DNA from 4 places in the Saccharopolyspora tripterygii genome. Region 4 is predicted to be linked to each of the others. Evidence: riboswitches for the same ligand, from Rfam matches in the RefSeq annotation. Region 4 holds a riboswitch; each other region holds the start of a gene.
The links. Region 4 has a riboswitch for cobalamin ahead of metE (5-methyltetrahydropteroyltriglutamate--homocysteine S-methyltransferase). Riboswitches for the same ligand answer to the same signal wherever they lie in the genome.
Positions count from the first base shown of each region.

Region 1: linked by a shared signal. The riboswitch ahead of ACYVF3_RS15965 (CbtB domain-containing protein) and the one ahead of metE (5-methyltetrahydropteroyltriglutamate--homocysteine S-methyltransferase) in region 4 are both predicted to bind cobalamin.
Region 2: linked by a shared signal. The riboswitch ahead of ACYVF3_RS23595 (Rossmann-like domain-containing protein) and the one ahead of metE (5-methyltetrahydropteroyltriglutamate--homocysteine S-methyltransferase) in region 4 are both predicted to bind cobalamin.
Region 3: linked by a shared signal. The riboswitch ahead of ACYVF3_RS02500 (CbtB domain-containing protein) and the one ahead of metE (5-methyltetrahydropteroyltriglutamate--homocysteine S-methyltransferase) in region 4 are both predicted to bind cobalamin.

Region 1 covers NZ_BAAGZP010000020.1:13,732-17,112, reverse strand. Annotated here, with positions in the region: gene ACYVF3_RS15975 (urease accessory protein UreH domain-containing protein) at 1-151, opposite strand, end outside; gene ACYVF3_RS15970 (CbtA family protein) at 480-1,232, opposite strand; gene ACYVF3_RS15965 (CbtB domain-containing protein) at 1,245-1,436, opposite strand; cobalamin riboswitch at 1,467-1,639, opposite strand; gene ACYVF3_RS15960 (hypothetical protein) at 1,724-2,398, shown strand; gene ACYVF3_RS15955 (C40 family peptidase) at 3,073-3,381, shown strand, end outside.
Region 2 covers NZ_BAAGZP010000030.1:155,247-158,627, forward strand. Annotated here, with positions in the region: gene ACYVF3_RS23590 (PLP-dependent cysteine synthase family protein) at 1-570, opposite strand, end outside; gene ACYVF3_RS23595 (Rossmann-like domain-containing protein) at 567-1,343, opposite strand; cobalamin riboswitch at 1,513-1,735, opposite strand; gene ACYVF3_RS23600 (GNAT family N-acetyltransferase) at 1,790-2,359, shown strand; gene ACYVF3_RS23605 (LysR family transcriptional regulator) at 2,366-3,253, opposite strand.
Region 3 covers NZ_BAAGZP010000002.1:57,404-60,784, reverse strand. Annotated here, with positions in the region: gene ACYVF3_RS02505 (IS701 family transposase) at 1-101, shown strand, start outside; cobalamin riboswitch at 1,402-1,575, shown strand; gene ACYVF3_RS02500 (CbtB domain-containing protein) at 1,606-1,797, shown strand; gene ACYVF3_RS02495 (CbtA family protein) at 1,810-2,562, shown strand; gene ACYVF3_RS02490 (copper resistance protein CopC) at 2,673-3,194, opposite strand.
Region 4 covers NZ_BAAGZP010000015.1:93,319-96,699, forward strand. Annotated here, with positions in the region: gene metE (5-methyltetrahydropteroyltriglutamate--homocysteine S-methyltransferase) at 1-1,808, opposite strand, end outside; cobalamin riboswitch at 1,952-2,206, opposite strand; gene ACYVF3_RS12360 (ArsB/NhaD family transporter) at 2,431-3,381, opposite strand, start outside.

The DNA.
Region 1 (3,381 bases), on a different contig from region 4:
CACCGGCGAGCAGGCCGATGAGCAAGCGCGAGCGGATGATCCAGGTTCGAGTACAGCGTGTTCTCCTGCGACCACGAGGAGCGACGGTGACCCATCGGCTTCCGCAACCGCACTCCGACCACAACAATGCAGCAAATGTGAACTCTTTCACGGAGCGATGGTATGCACGCTCGTAACCCCCGGCATCGGACCATTTCTACTACCCGCACAGCGCATGCCAGCCTGGCCGCAAGCGGCCCCTTCGACGGCGTTGCTCTTAAGTCACCCCAAACACCTGCCGGCCGACCAACCTGAGCGCAGGTACCCTGTTCACTCTGCTATTGGCTGTTGCTGCGCTTTGTCGTGCACGTCGTGGGACGTGATCAGTAGTCGTCGCGACCCCAACCGATCGCGAATACCTGTCGGCACCCCGAATCGCACTGGCGACAAGTGGAAACACCCGCCCGACCTTGGGAGAAGACCGGGCGGGGTACCCGTCGCTATGGTGCCGTTGCCGGCGAGGCTGTCGTGGTCGGTCGTTGTTTTCGGGGCTCGTTGAGCAGGCCGAAGGCGAAACCGAGGACCGTCCACATTCCGGCGAGTTCAGCGAGTGAGGACAAGCGGAAGCGCCACAGCAACGCAGCGGGCACGTCCGGGGGTACGGGATCCGGGTTCGACGGCCAAGCCCATAGGACGAGACCGGTCAACACGATTCCTCCGGCAGCTGCCGCAGTACTGCGACGCGCCGGTGACCATCCGTGAACAGCCAGGTACCGGTGCAGGTAGCCGACCGCGTGCAGGATCGCGATACCCGCCACGATCAGCGAAAAGTACGCGACAGTACGGAAAGTGACCGTTTCCCCGTCCCCCACTCCCGGTGGGTTCGCAGGATATTTCAGCGCCGGTAGCAGCGACACGGCGAGAAACCCGGACGCAGCGAGCTGGAGGCTCCGTCCGAAGTCGGTTCGCGCGGGCAGCCGGTGTCGGTTGTGGGCGAACACGACCGCGAAGATCGTCCCGATCGCCAACCCGACGACAAGCGCGGCGACCATGCCGCCGACCACCTGGGTTGGGCGGCTGAACAACTCCTCGTGGGCGTGCTCACCGGCGGCGTGCGAGCGTGCCTCCTCGACCTCGAGCGCAGCGCGGAGCGGGGTTTCGACCAGCAGAAGCGAGAACAGCGCGGCCGTGAGGCCGGCGAGCAGCCCCGCCAGCAAGCCCCGCCGCAGGAAAGTGGCGAACGGCGAGCTCATGAGCGTCCCCGTTCAGTGGCAGGGCACGCCGAGGGCGTGCCGGCCGTCGTGAGTGAACTCGTGGATGGTGTCCGCCGCCTGCGCGAGCACCGCACCGTTTTCCTGAAGCACGACGTAGAGCACAACGATCGCGAACGCGGCCAAGGCCCAAGCCCAGACGGGAACGTGGATGCGCTGCGCAGCGGGCAGACCAGCGGTGGTCATGTCAAAACCTGCCTTCCATCTCTCGTGGAACGTGGTGTCACTGCCGCAGCCGGTCTCCTGGCTTCCGGATCAATGCTCCCCTGGCCTTCCCAGACACCGACGCGGTGTCCAGTGGCGAGATCAGGGTCGCTCCCCGGTCACAGTGGCGAGGACCACGCCGGAATTCCACCGGCTTCCCGTGCACTGCGGCAGCAGAAGAGTACGAGGAGATCGCCGAGCCCACAACAGCCGATCCCGCGACGAACCTCACTGCATCGGTTCTCCAGCACATCAGGTCCAATGCCGGGGTGCAGGATTCATCAAAAGCCGCTCTGGACCAGACCACTCGCTCGCTGGCACGCCCCCTCGCCGACGCCGACGACGTCGTGGCATGGGAATCGTACTGCGACGAGGCCAACGGATTCTTGGCGCGCGACGTGCAAGCCTGGCAGCGTTTGGCCGGGTTTCAACATCACCGCGCGGGCACGGTACTGGTGGCTTTTCGGGCTTCGTGGCTGGCGCTGTGCGCGACAGTCCCCGAACACCACTTCGCCTGGCCTGTTCCTTCGCTGGCCGAAGCATCCGTTGTGGTCGACGCGGACGGGTTGGTGCACGGCCTTGTTCTGCGTGATCGATCTTGCGCAAACGCCTGGTGGCCCAACGTTTCCCACTTCCTCGCACCGCTCACCCGTGGACTGGCGGCCATCGGCGGCCCACCAGCCGACAGCGATCAGTACTGGGGCAACGCCGTCGGCTTGATCGGCGAGGTGCTGCGACGGCTCGCCGCGAACGGGGCAGGAGGTGACGTGCTCGCCACAGCAGTGCAACTGCGCGCTGAGACTGGCCGAGCAGATCTGCTCGACTTCGGTGCGACGCAGAGCAGTTTGTGGTCCCGGCGTCGGACGTGCTGCCAGTTGTGGCGATCCGGCACTGGTTACTGCACAGAATGCCCACTCCACAACGCCCCACGCCGACAGGCGTGATGAACGCCCCAACGGCTTTGGCAACTGGGACTTCTGGCAGTACGCGAAGGAGAGCAAGGTGGCGGGCATCTTCGGCAACACCGGCCTGAACCTGCACCGAGGGCCGGAGCGCCTCGATCTCCTGGGTAGCTGTTCCTTAGTCAGCAACGGCTGCTTCACGAGGAGGGCCCGCACAACGCGGGTGGCCCGTTCCGATTTCCGAGGCCCGGGGCATGGAACGGGTTGTGAACACGGAGCACGGGGCACGCCACGGGACGGCGCAGTTCGGGCCTCGCACCGCCATCAGGGATGCCTCGCTTGATCAGGCAGACCTCACGCGTTCCGCACCGTGCTCCCGAAGACCTTCGCTTACCAGCCGAAAGCCTCACACTTGCGTCGGCCTCAACCACGAGCCCAGTATCCCGCGCGCACAGAACCGATCAGTCCATGTATTCACCAGCTGCTGACTCACCTAGCTCCTACGCGCAGAACAGAGCGTGATCGGTCAATTCCACTGCGTATCTACGATCGTGGTTAGTAGACATTCGCGGATCTTTCCAGTAGCTTTCGCGATCGGGCCGCGGGGAGCCCTCGCTGACACACCGTGAGGTGGGATCCGCTCATCGCAAGCGGAAGGTCCTGCCAGGACAGAGGAGGCTTTCGCAAACGTGGCGTCACACCGACTCAAACAGTCGATGAAGGCAGCGCTCGCGGCATCCGCGATTGCCATGATGGCCGGAACCATCGCGATCCCCGCTGGCGCGCAGCCCTCGGACCCCCTTGAGGAATACAAGAAACTCGGGGCGGACGCGGCTAAAGCCGAGGAAGACCTCAGCGACGCCGAGATGGCCATGGATTCCAACGAAGCCGAGCTGGCCAAGGCCAAAGCCTCAGTCGAACAAGCTAAGACGATCGAAGATCAAGCCCGAGGCGAGCAGGGAAAGCTCCAGGGGGAGGTCGACCGCCTTGCCGGTTCGGCCTACCGCGGCACTCGCGTGGACGAA
Region 2 (3,381 bases), on a different contig from region 4:
CACGGCGTCCAGCCGCTCGAACTGCTCGGTGAGCTCGCGGCCCAACGACCGGTACCCGGCGGGGTTGTCCGGGTTGTTGTACTGGTCCGGCCAGTACGCCCCGGGCAGCTCGTCGAGCAGCTCGCGCACGCGTTCCAACCGCGCCCGTTGCCACCCGCCGACCGGGTGCGGCCGGGACACGATCTCCACGCGAGCACCGTGGGCGCGCAACAGGTTTCGGGTCATCGCGTCGAGCTCGCTGTCGGCGACGACGACCACCGGGTGGCCCAGCGCGGCTCCCACATAGGCCAGGCCGATCGCGAGGGTGCCGCTGCTGGACTCGACCACCACCCCGCCCGGCCGAAGCTCACCTCGCGCTCGTGCGCCGCGCAACATCGACAGCGCCGCGCGCGCCTTCATCGTCGCCGGGCCGACGGACTCCAACTTGGCCCAGAAACCGGGGTGCTGCCGGGGGAGCGGCGTGGGCACGCGCAGCACCGGGGTGTTGCCGATGAGGTCGAGCATCGACTCGCACCTGCGGCCACCGGCACTCTCACCGGGGTCCTCGACCACCTTCTGCACGGGGATCACGGGCGACCTCCGTCGTAGAGGTGGATGCCGGTGTCGTCTCCGCTGAGCCAGAAGAAGGGGTACGGCTCCGCCGACAGCGCGGTGATCTCGCGTCCCAGCATCTCCCGGAAGACCGCGCTTCCCGTCTGCGCGAACACCACGAGCGGGAGCTGCCGCAGGTGGCAGCGATCGACGATGTCGTCGAGCGTGCCGTTGCCCAGCACCATTCCCGAGGCCAGCACCGCGTCCGCGCCGTCGATCGCCACCTGGTGGTCGGCGAGGATCTCCTCGCCGAACTCGGTGCGACCGCCCTTGAGATCGCAGGGGACGCAATCGATCCCGCGTTCCCGCAGGGCCGCGAGCAGCGAGTTGACCACGCCGATCACGGCGACGCGGGAACCCTCGGGCACCGGCACCAGTTCCGCGACGGCGCGGGCGCGGGCCATCGACTTCTCCAGCGACGTCCCCGCGGGGATCCGCACCGCGCGCGAACGCGAGTGCTGCGCGTGCGGAACCGCATCCGCCAGGCAGGCGTCGAGCACCGCCACGCGCACCGCCCTGGAAGGGTGGTGCAGCAGTTCGGCGACGTCACCGCCGACGATCTCGCGGACCAGCTCGTCGCCGAGCTCGCCCGGTTCTGCCGCGCAGGAGCCCACCGCGGAGCCGACCCGCACGCTCAACACCGTGTTCACGTAGCCGCTGCGCCTGCCGGAGTGCTGCGCCGCCTGCACCGTCAGGAAGGCGACGGACACCGTCGAGCTCGGTTCGGCGGATCCGCGCAGATCGGTGATCACGCGCTCCAGCGACGTGGGAGTTCCGCGTTCACAGGGGAACTGACCACTCGTCCGCATGGCCTACGCGATTCGGAGCGCGGCGGGCGAACGCCTCATCGGGCCTATCTGCGCGGGGACGACACATCGATCCGGGTGCACCGGGTACCTCCTCCGGGGCTCCGCGACCCCGTTGACTCGGCACGACGGAGCGAGTCTCCTGACTCATGGATCGGCACCTCCCCCCAGCCTTCCCACCGGCTTTCCGGCAGTGGCGCTCGCGGAGTCGACTCCCCATTCACAGTGGCGGGACCGTGCCGGATTCTCACCGGCTTCCTGCGCACCGTCGCATGAATTGTTTTCAACCTTTCAGCCTGCCCGCGCCCAGTCAAGGGACCGCACTGTGATCGTTGTTGCACATTGCTAGCATCAAGGAGCGAAGTCGCTGGTCCAGACGTCGGAGGTGGAGCATGTCACCGCACGAGGCTCTCGTTCGCGGGGAGTACGTGATCAGGCGTGCGCGTCACGAAGACGTCGAGAGCGCGCGAACCTTGATGTTCGACACCTTCTACCGCGTCATGGGCCACGGCTACGTCCCCGAGTGGCACGCCGACGTCATCGACATGCAGCGCGCGTACTTCGAAACCCCGGGCCACGCGCTGTTCGTCGCCGCCCTCGGCGAAGAGGTGGTCGGAACGGCCTCGGTGCGAGCGAGCGGCCCCAAGAGCCCGCCGCATCCACAGTGGATCGCCGAGCGCTACGGAACCCCCACCACGGCACAGATCTTCCGCACCTACGTCCGCGAGGAGCACCAACGAAACGGGCTCGCCCGCGCACTGGTCGAGAAGTCCTGCGAGTTCGTCGCTGAAACCGGGCTCTACGACACGATCTACCTGCACACCAACCCGGCGATCGCAGGTGCGGAACCGTTCTGGCGCAGCGTGGCCAAGGAGGTCTGCGACGCTCGCGGGACCGGCGACTTCAGCCCCACCATCCACTTCGAGATCCCGGTCCCACCACGGGATCTCACCTCCGCCTGAGGCCGGTCAGGCCTCCGGCGGTTCGGTGATGTGCTGCTCGGCCAGGCAGGCGAAGTCGGCCACCAGGCGATTGCGCTCGCCCGCCCTGGTCGCCAGCACGACGTGGCTCGGCTCGACGCCCTCGATGGGGATCGCGACGAGGTCGGGACGCATCCGGGCGGCCGCGCGCACCGTCACCACCACCGCCTGACCGGCGGCGACGACCTCGAACTTCTCCTCCAGCGCGTTGATGTCCGGGCCCTCGGGCGCCTTGCTGCCGTCGGGACGGGGTTCCAGGCGCCAGTACGCGGACCATGCCGGGTCGGCCTCGGGGAAGCGTGGCATCGGCTCGCCGGCGAGATCGTCGAGGGTGACCGACTCCTCACCCGCCAGCCGGTGTTCGCGGGAGACCACCAACGTCCTCGGTTCCTGGTAGAGCAGCGTCACCCGCAGACCGTCGGTGGGGAACGGCAACCGCGCGACGACGGCGTCCACCTCTCGGTCCAGCAGAGCCGCTTGCGGCTGGCTGAACTCGATGTGCCTGGTCCGCACGTCGGCGTCCGGGTGCGCCCGGCGCATCGCCTGGGCGGCCCTGGTGACGATGAGCCCGTTGCCGTAACCGATGACGATCCGGTTCGGCCGAGCGACCGCGCGGGCTTCCGCCGTGGCTCGGGTCGCCGAGCGCAACAGCGACTTGGCGTGCGGCAGGAAGACCTCGCCGGCCTCGGTCAGCGCGGTCCCGCGAGGTGTCCGGTCGAGCAAGCGCGCGCCGAGCTGCTGCTCCAGCCTGCGGATCTGCCGGGACAGCGAGGGCTGGGCGATGCGGAGCTGCTCGGCGGCCCGGCCGAAGTGCCGGTGCTCGGCGACCACGGCGAAGTACCGCACCAAGCGCAGGTCGAGGTCTCCTTCGGTCATGCGCCCAGGGTATCGCCGACGACCAGGCAGCAGGACACCTCTATCGAACTGAACAGCTGTGATGCCTGAATCGCATGACGGATTTCGAAACGGGACTTGGACGCGAGCCGATGGCCGGACGCAGCCTG
Region 3 (3,381 bases), on a different contig from region 4:
CCTTCACCGGCTGGCACCGCCACGTCACCCTGGCCTCCGCAGCACACCTGTTCCTCACCACCCTCCGCCTGAACAACCCAAAAGCATCTGGGGCAGCCTGACCCTCTACAAGGTCATCCGCGAGCTGCAAACACTGCTCGCCACCTGGTCAGGCACCTGCCCCACCTGCCACCAACACATCCACCGATTACCGACCTAACAAAGCACTACTAGGACGTGACGGGCAGCGGAATGGAGTGCTGGTTGAGTAGGAAGGTGCCGCGGAAGCATCAAGTGTCACTGCGGGCTGGTCGAACAGAAGAGGAACTGATCGAAATCTGTTGCCGTGCGTGACGAGCGGCGGCTCTGCGACAGGCCCGCCTGCTCGGCTCGCTGAGCAACGGACGCAAGATCGCGATTGTGGGCAACCGCGTCAATGGCGCAGCCGTGCTGGTTGCCGCGGATGTTGGCGTCGCGATGGGAACCTCAGCCGTGTTCGGGATACGCCGCCCGTTGCAGTGGCGCACAACCGGCTCGACCGGCTTCCGCCGGCTTGGGTGGGCGACCGGCCCTGTCGAATGGTGTTGCGAGCCGCTCTTGGCCGTGGCTGCTGATGCCTGGGATGGCTGTGCGGGCAGCGGTGGGCCCGTCGCTGTCGGGTCATCGCGGCTTCCGGCGTGGGGCGTTGTGGAGTACGCATTCTGTGCAGTAGCCAGTGCCGGATCGCCATAGCTGGCAGCATGTTCGACGTCGGGACCACAATCCGCTCTGCGTCGCGCCGACGTCGAGCAGGTCTGCTCGGCCGGTCTCAGCGCGCAGTTGCACTGCGGTGGCGAGCACGTCACCTCCGGCCCCGTCTGCGGCGAGCCGTCGCAGCACCTCGCCGAGCAAACCGACGGCGTTGCCCCAGTACTGATCGCTGTCTGCTGGTGGGCCGCCGATAGCTTCGAGTCCACGGGTGAGCGGTGCGAGGAAGTGGGAAACGTTGGGCCACCAGGCGTTGGCGCACGATCGATCACGTAGCACAAGACCGTGCACCAACCCGTCCGCGTCAACCACGACGGATGCTTCGGCCAGCGAAGGGACAGGCCATCCGAAGTGGTGCTCGGGAACTGTTGCGCACAGCGCGAGCCACGAAGCCCGAAAGGCCACCAGAACCGTGCCCGCGCGGTGATGTTGAAATCCGGCCAAACGTTGCCAGGCTTGGACGTTTCGCGCCAAGAATCCGTTGGTCTCGTCGCAGTACGACTCCCATGCCAGGACCTCGTTGGCGCCGGCGAGGGGCCGTGCCAGCGAGCGAGTGGTCTGGTCCAGAGCGGCTTTTGATGAATCCTGCACCCCGGCATTGGACCTGATGTGCAGGAGAACCGATGCAGTGAGGTTCGTCGCGGGATCGGCTGTTGTGGGCTCGGCGATCTCCTCGTACTCTTCTGCTGCCGCAGTGCACGGGAAGCCGGTGGAAATCCGGCGTGGTCCTCGCCACTGTGACCGGGGAGCGACCCTGATCTCGCCACTGGGCACCGCGTTGGTGTCTGGGAAGGCCAAGGGGAGCGCCGATCCGGAAGCCAGGAGACCGGCTGCGGCAGTAACACCACGTTCCACGAGAGATGGAAGGCAGGTTTTGACATGACCACCGCTGGTCTGCCCGCTGCACAGCGCATCCAAGTTCCCGTCTGGGCTTGGGCCTTGGCCGCGTTCGCGATCGTTCTGCTCTACGTCGTGCTTCAGGAAAACGGTGCCGTGCTCGCGCAGGCGGCGGACACCGTCCACGAGTTCACGCACGACGGCCGCCACGCTCTCGGCGTGCCCTGCCACTGAACGGGGACACCCATGAGCTCGCCATTCGCCACTTTCCTGCGGCGGGGCTTGCTGGCCGGGCTGCTCGCCGGCCTCACGGCCGCATTGGTCTCGCTTCTGCTGGTCGAAACCCCGCTCCGCGCTGCGCTCGATGTCGAGGAAGCACGCCCGCAGGCCGCCGGTGAGCACGCCCACGAGGAATTGTTCAGCCGCTCCACTCAGGTGGTCGGCGGCATGGTCGCCGCCCTTGTCGTCGGGTTGGCGATCGGGGCGATCTTCGCGGTCGTGTTCGCCCACAACCGGCACCGGCTGCCCGCACGCACCGATTTCGGACGGAGCCTCCAGCTCGCTGCGGCCGGGTTTTTGGCCGTGTCGCTGCTACCGGCGCTGAAGTATCCTGCGAACCCACCAGGGGTCGGGGCTCCGGAGTCGGTCACTTTCCGCACGGTCGCGTACTTCTCGCTGATCGTGGTGGGCATCGCGATCCTGCACGCGGTGGGCTACCTACACCGGTACCTGGCCGTTCACGGTTGGTCGCAGGCACGCCGCAGTACCGCTGCAGCTGTCGGAGGCATCGTGTTGACCGGCCTCGTCCTGTGGTCGTGTCCCTCGAACCCGGACCCCGTCCCTCCGGACGTGCCCGCAGCGTTGCTGTGGCGCTTCCGGTTGGCCTCACTCGCTGAACTCGCCGGAATGTGGGCGGTCCTCGGTTTCGCCTTCGGTCTGCTCAACGAGCCCCGAAAACAACGAGTGACCACGACAGCCTCACCGGCAACGACACCATAGCGACGGTCCCCGCCCGGCCTTCGTCACCTCAAGGACGGGCGGGGTCTTAGCTCGCTGCGGGCGCGATTCGGGGTGCTGACAGTGCGTTTGGGTCCAGTTGGGAACGGGACCTAGTGATCGCGGCCCCTGAAGAGAACGACGACCGCCGCAACAGCCAGCAGAAGCGTGAACAAGGCGCCTCCGCCAACCAGCCAGACGAAAGAGCCGGTTTCATAGTTGCTTTCGTCGTGTGGCCTCGAGAGTGGAGCCACTGAGCCATTGTCCGAATAGGCTGAAGGTCCGGCTGTGGAAGCGGGGGCTGCAAATGACGCAGGGGCTGTGGCCCGCTGAGTGCCGGCATGGACGACTTGATGGACCAGTGCGTAGCTTCCGTTGTTCAACAACGGAAATGGTTGTGTTGCAACGTTGTCACGCTGACTCGTTTGCTGTGCTACTGGGAGAGCCTGAACTTGGCCAGTGAGCGCCACGTCGAGCAGGCTCGGGCTGCCTGGTTCGCTGAGGCGGAATCGGCCGGTGCCGGGGGAGTGCTCAAGAGCAACGCCGCTGGCTGGAACGCTTCCGGCCAGGCTGGTATGCGCTGCTGCGGGCAGTTGAATTGCTCCGATCCCGAGGGCCACGATCGTGCACAGCATCGCTCGGCGAAAGATTTTCACAGTTGTGTCGGTGCAGCAGATGAAGTGAGGTTGCGGAGAGGTACGGGTCACCGTCGCTCCTCGTAGTAGACGGCGCACCGTTGTGCCCGAAAGCCGGAGCACCCGCCAGCGTTTCCAGCAGATCACTACGCTGGATAGTAGAGTAGTGAGTCTGAGAGGAATAAGG
Region 4 (3,381 bases):
ACCACGCGGATACCGGCCGCTTCGAGGTCGTGCACCTCGTCGCGGATGGCCAGCGCCACCTGCTTGGCGGTGTCGGCCAGCGGCTGGTCATCGCGGACGAACGACCACGCGAGGATGGTGACCGGGCCGGTGAGCATGCCCTTGACGGGCTTGTCGGTCAGCTTCTGCGCGTAGGTCGCCCACTCGACGGTCATCGGGTTCGGGCGGGAGACGTCGCCGAAGAGGATCGGCGGGCGCACGCACCGCGACCCGTAGGACTGCACCCAGCCCTTGTGCGTGCTGACGAATCCGTCCATGAGCTCGGAGAAGTACTGGACCATGTCGTTGCGCTCGGGCTCACCGTGCACGAGGACGTCCAGGCCGAGCTCTTCCTGCAGCTCGATGACCCGCTGGATCTCGTCGCGCATGCGCTGCTTGTAGGTGGCGGCGTCGATCGTGCCGTTGCGCAGCGCAGCGCGAGCCTTGCGGACGTCGGTCGTCTGGGGGAACGAACCGATGGTCGTCGTCGGCAGCGGGGGCAGCTGCAGCGCCTCCTCCTGGGCCTTCTGCCGCTGCGCGTAGTCATTGCGGCGGGAGTCCGCGGGCCGAAGCGCGCGCAGCCGGGTCTGGACCTCGGCGTTGCGGACGCGGTCGGCGGCGGCCCGGTCGGCGACCACCGCGGCGGCCTCGGCGAGCGCGTCGGCGACGACCTCGCGGCCCTCGCGCAGCGCGCGGCCCAGCACGACGACCTCCTGGACCTTCTGCGCGGCGAAGGCCAGCCAGGACTTCACCTGAGGGTCGATCTGGGTTTCGGCTTCGACGTCGTAGGGGACGTGCAGCAGCGAGCACGAGGTGCCGATCGCGACCTCGTCGGCCACGCCGAGCAGGGTCGCGCCGGTGGTCAACGCCTGGTCGAGATCGGTCCGCCAGATGTTGCGGCCGTCGACGAGGCCGGCGACCAGCGACTTGGTCCGCAGGCCCGTGAGCGCGGGCAACTTGTCCACAGCGGAGGGACTGGTGACGAGGTCGAGGCCGAGCGCCTCGACCGGCGCGTCGGCGAGCACGTCGAGCGCGTCACCGAGATCGCCGAAGTACCCGGCGACGAGCAACGCGGGGCGGTCCGAGAGCTCGCCCAGCCGGCGGTAGGCCTCGCGCAGCGCGTCGAGCTCGGCCTGCGTGCGGTCGGCGGCGAAGGCGGGCTCGTCGAGCTGTACCCACTCGGCACCGGCCTGCTTGAGCTCCGACAGCAGCGCGGCGTAAGCGGGCAGCAGCTCGTCGAGCTTGTCCAGCGGTGCGAACGAGTCGGGGGCGCCTTCAGCGGGCTTGGACAGCAGGAGGAAGGTCAGCGGCCCGACCAGCACCGGCCGGGTGGTGACGCCCTGCTCGGCTGCCTCGCGGAACTGCTCCACCGGCGTCCGGTCGGTCAACGAGAACCGTTCCTGCGGGCTGATCTCCGGGACCAGGTAGTGGTAGTTGGTGTCGAACCACTTCGTCATCTCCAGCGGTGGGGTGGAGTCCACACCGCGGGCCATCGCGAAGTAGGTGTCGAGCGGGTTCAGCCCCAGTTCGGCGTACCGGGACGGCACGGCGCCGAAGGTGACCGCGGTGTCGAGCACCTGGTCGTAGTAGGAGAACGTGTTGCCCGGCACCGAGTCCAGGCCCGCGTCGGCGAGGAAGCGCCAGGAGTCGGCGCGGATCTTGCCCGCGACGGCGCGCAAGTCCTCCTCGCTGCTGCGCCCGGCCCAGTAGCTCTCCAACGCGCGTTTGAGTTCACGGTCCGGCCCGATCCGGGGGTAGCCGAGTACGGTAGATCCGATCTTGGTGGTCAACGCCCTCTCCTCGCGAGCTCGACATCAGAGGCTCCGAGGTCGCCGTGGAGGCGTGCGGGCGGACACGGGCAGCCGCTTTCGGGCAGCACCGCTTTCCGTTCGTCCGCCAGGTCCTCCCTCGAGACCTCGGATCAGCGCGCGCCGCGGCGCGCGCACCGGTGGCAGGTCTTCGGACTCGCGGGCGCTTCCCGGCCTGGCCGGGCGTTCCTAGTGGCCGTCGCTTCCCGGGCCTCTCGGCCCAGTGCTTGTCTTCGGTCGTGCGACCGGTGACGGCTGTCGTTCCCGCTCACCGCTGCGGGGCAGTCCCGGGTTCGCACCGGGTTCCCTCTTGCCTCGTCCGTCCCTGCGCACGACCTCGGTCGCACCGGGGCGGACGAACCACCAGCACTCACCAGGTTAGTGCCGAAACTTCCTTTGGCAAGCAGTTCCACGATGTGCGCGCCCGGTGCGGACGAGTTGCCGGCGCCCAGCACCGCCCGTGAGGTCGCGGTTCTCCAGATGCACACGCGCTGATGAGACTCCGGTCACAGGGAACCCGCGGGCCGTCGCGCACGGGATCCGGCCGGGTTCATCACCCTCCACAACGGACGGTGAAAGAGCTTGGTGGAGGGGCCGGGTCGGGCTACATCGCGAAGTAGCGGAGCCAGACGTAGAGGGTGGACAGCGCGATGGTCACCGCGGTGACGACCATGCCGTACTTGGTGAACTGCCAGAAGCTGATCGGGTACCCGTTGCGGGAGGCCCAGCCGATCGCCACGACGTTGGCGCTCGCGCCGATCGCGGTGGCGTTGCCGCCGAGGTCGGCGCCGAGGGCCAGCGACCACCACAGCGCCTGGCTGATCTCCGGGTCCGGAACCGTGGCCACGAGCTCCTCGACGATCGGGATCGTGGTCGCCACGAAGGGGATCGTGTCGATCATGCCGCCGATCACCGCCGACCCGATCAGCAGGCCGACCGCGGCGAGGAAGTAGTTGTCGCCGACGAGATCGATCGCGGCGCGCCCGAGCGTGTCGATCACCCCGACGTCGACGAGCCCGCCGACCATGACGAACAGCCCCATGAAGAACACCAGGGTCGACCAGTCGACCTCCTCGAGGAACTGCGGCGCCGTGGTCTGCGAGACCAGCACCATCAGCCCGGCGCCGAGCAGGCCCACGAAGGCCGGGTCGATGCCGATCGGCCCGTGCAGGACGAAGGCGACGACGACCGCGCCGACGACGATCAAGCAGCGCCGCAGGAGCCGGTGGTCGTGGATGGCGTCGCTGCCGTCGAGCTCCATGATCTCGGCCATGTGCTCGTCGGCGTCCAGGAACGCCTTGCGGAACAGCACCCGGCACATGCCGATGAAGACCGCGAGCAGGATGACGGTGATCGGTGCGAGGTTGTAGAGGAAATCGGTGAAGGTGAGTCCCGCCCGGCTGCCGATCATGATGTTGGGCGGATCGCCGATCAGGGTCGCGGTGCCGCCGATGTTGGCCGCGAGCACCTCGGCGATCAAGAAGGGGACGACGGGCAGCCGGAGCCGCTGGCAGACGGCGAGGGTGACCGGCGCGATCAGGAGCATGACCGTGAC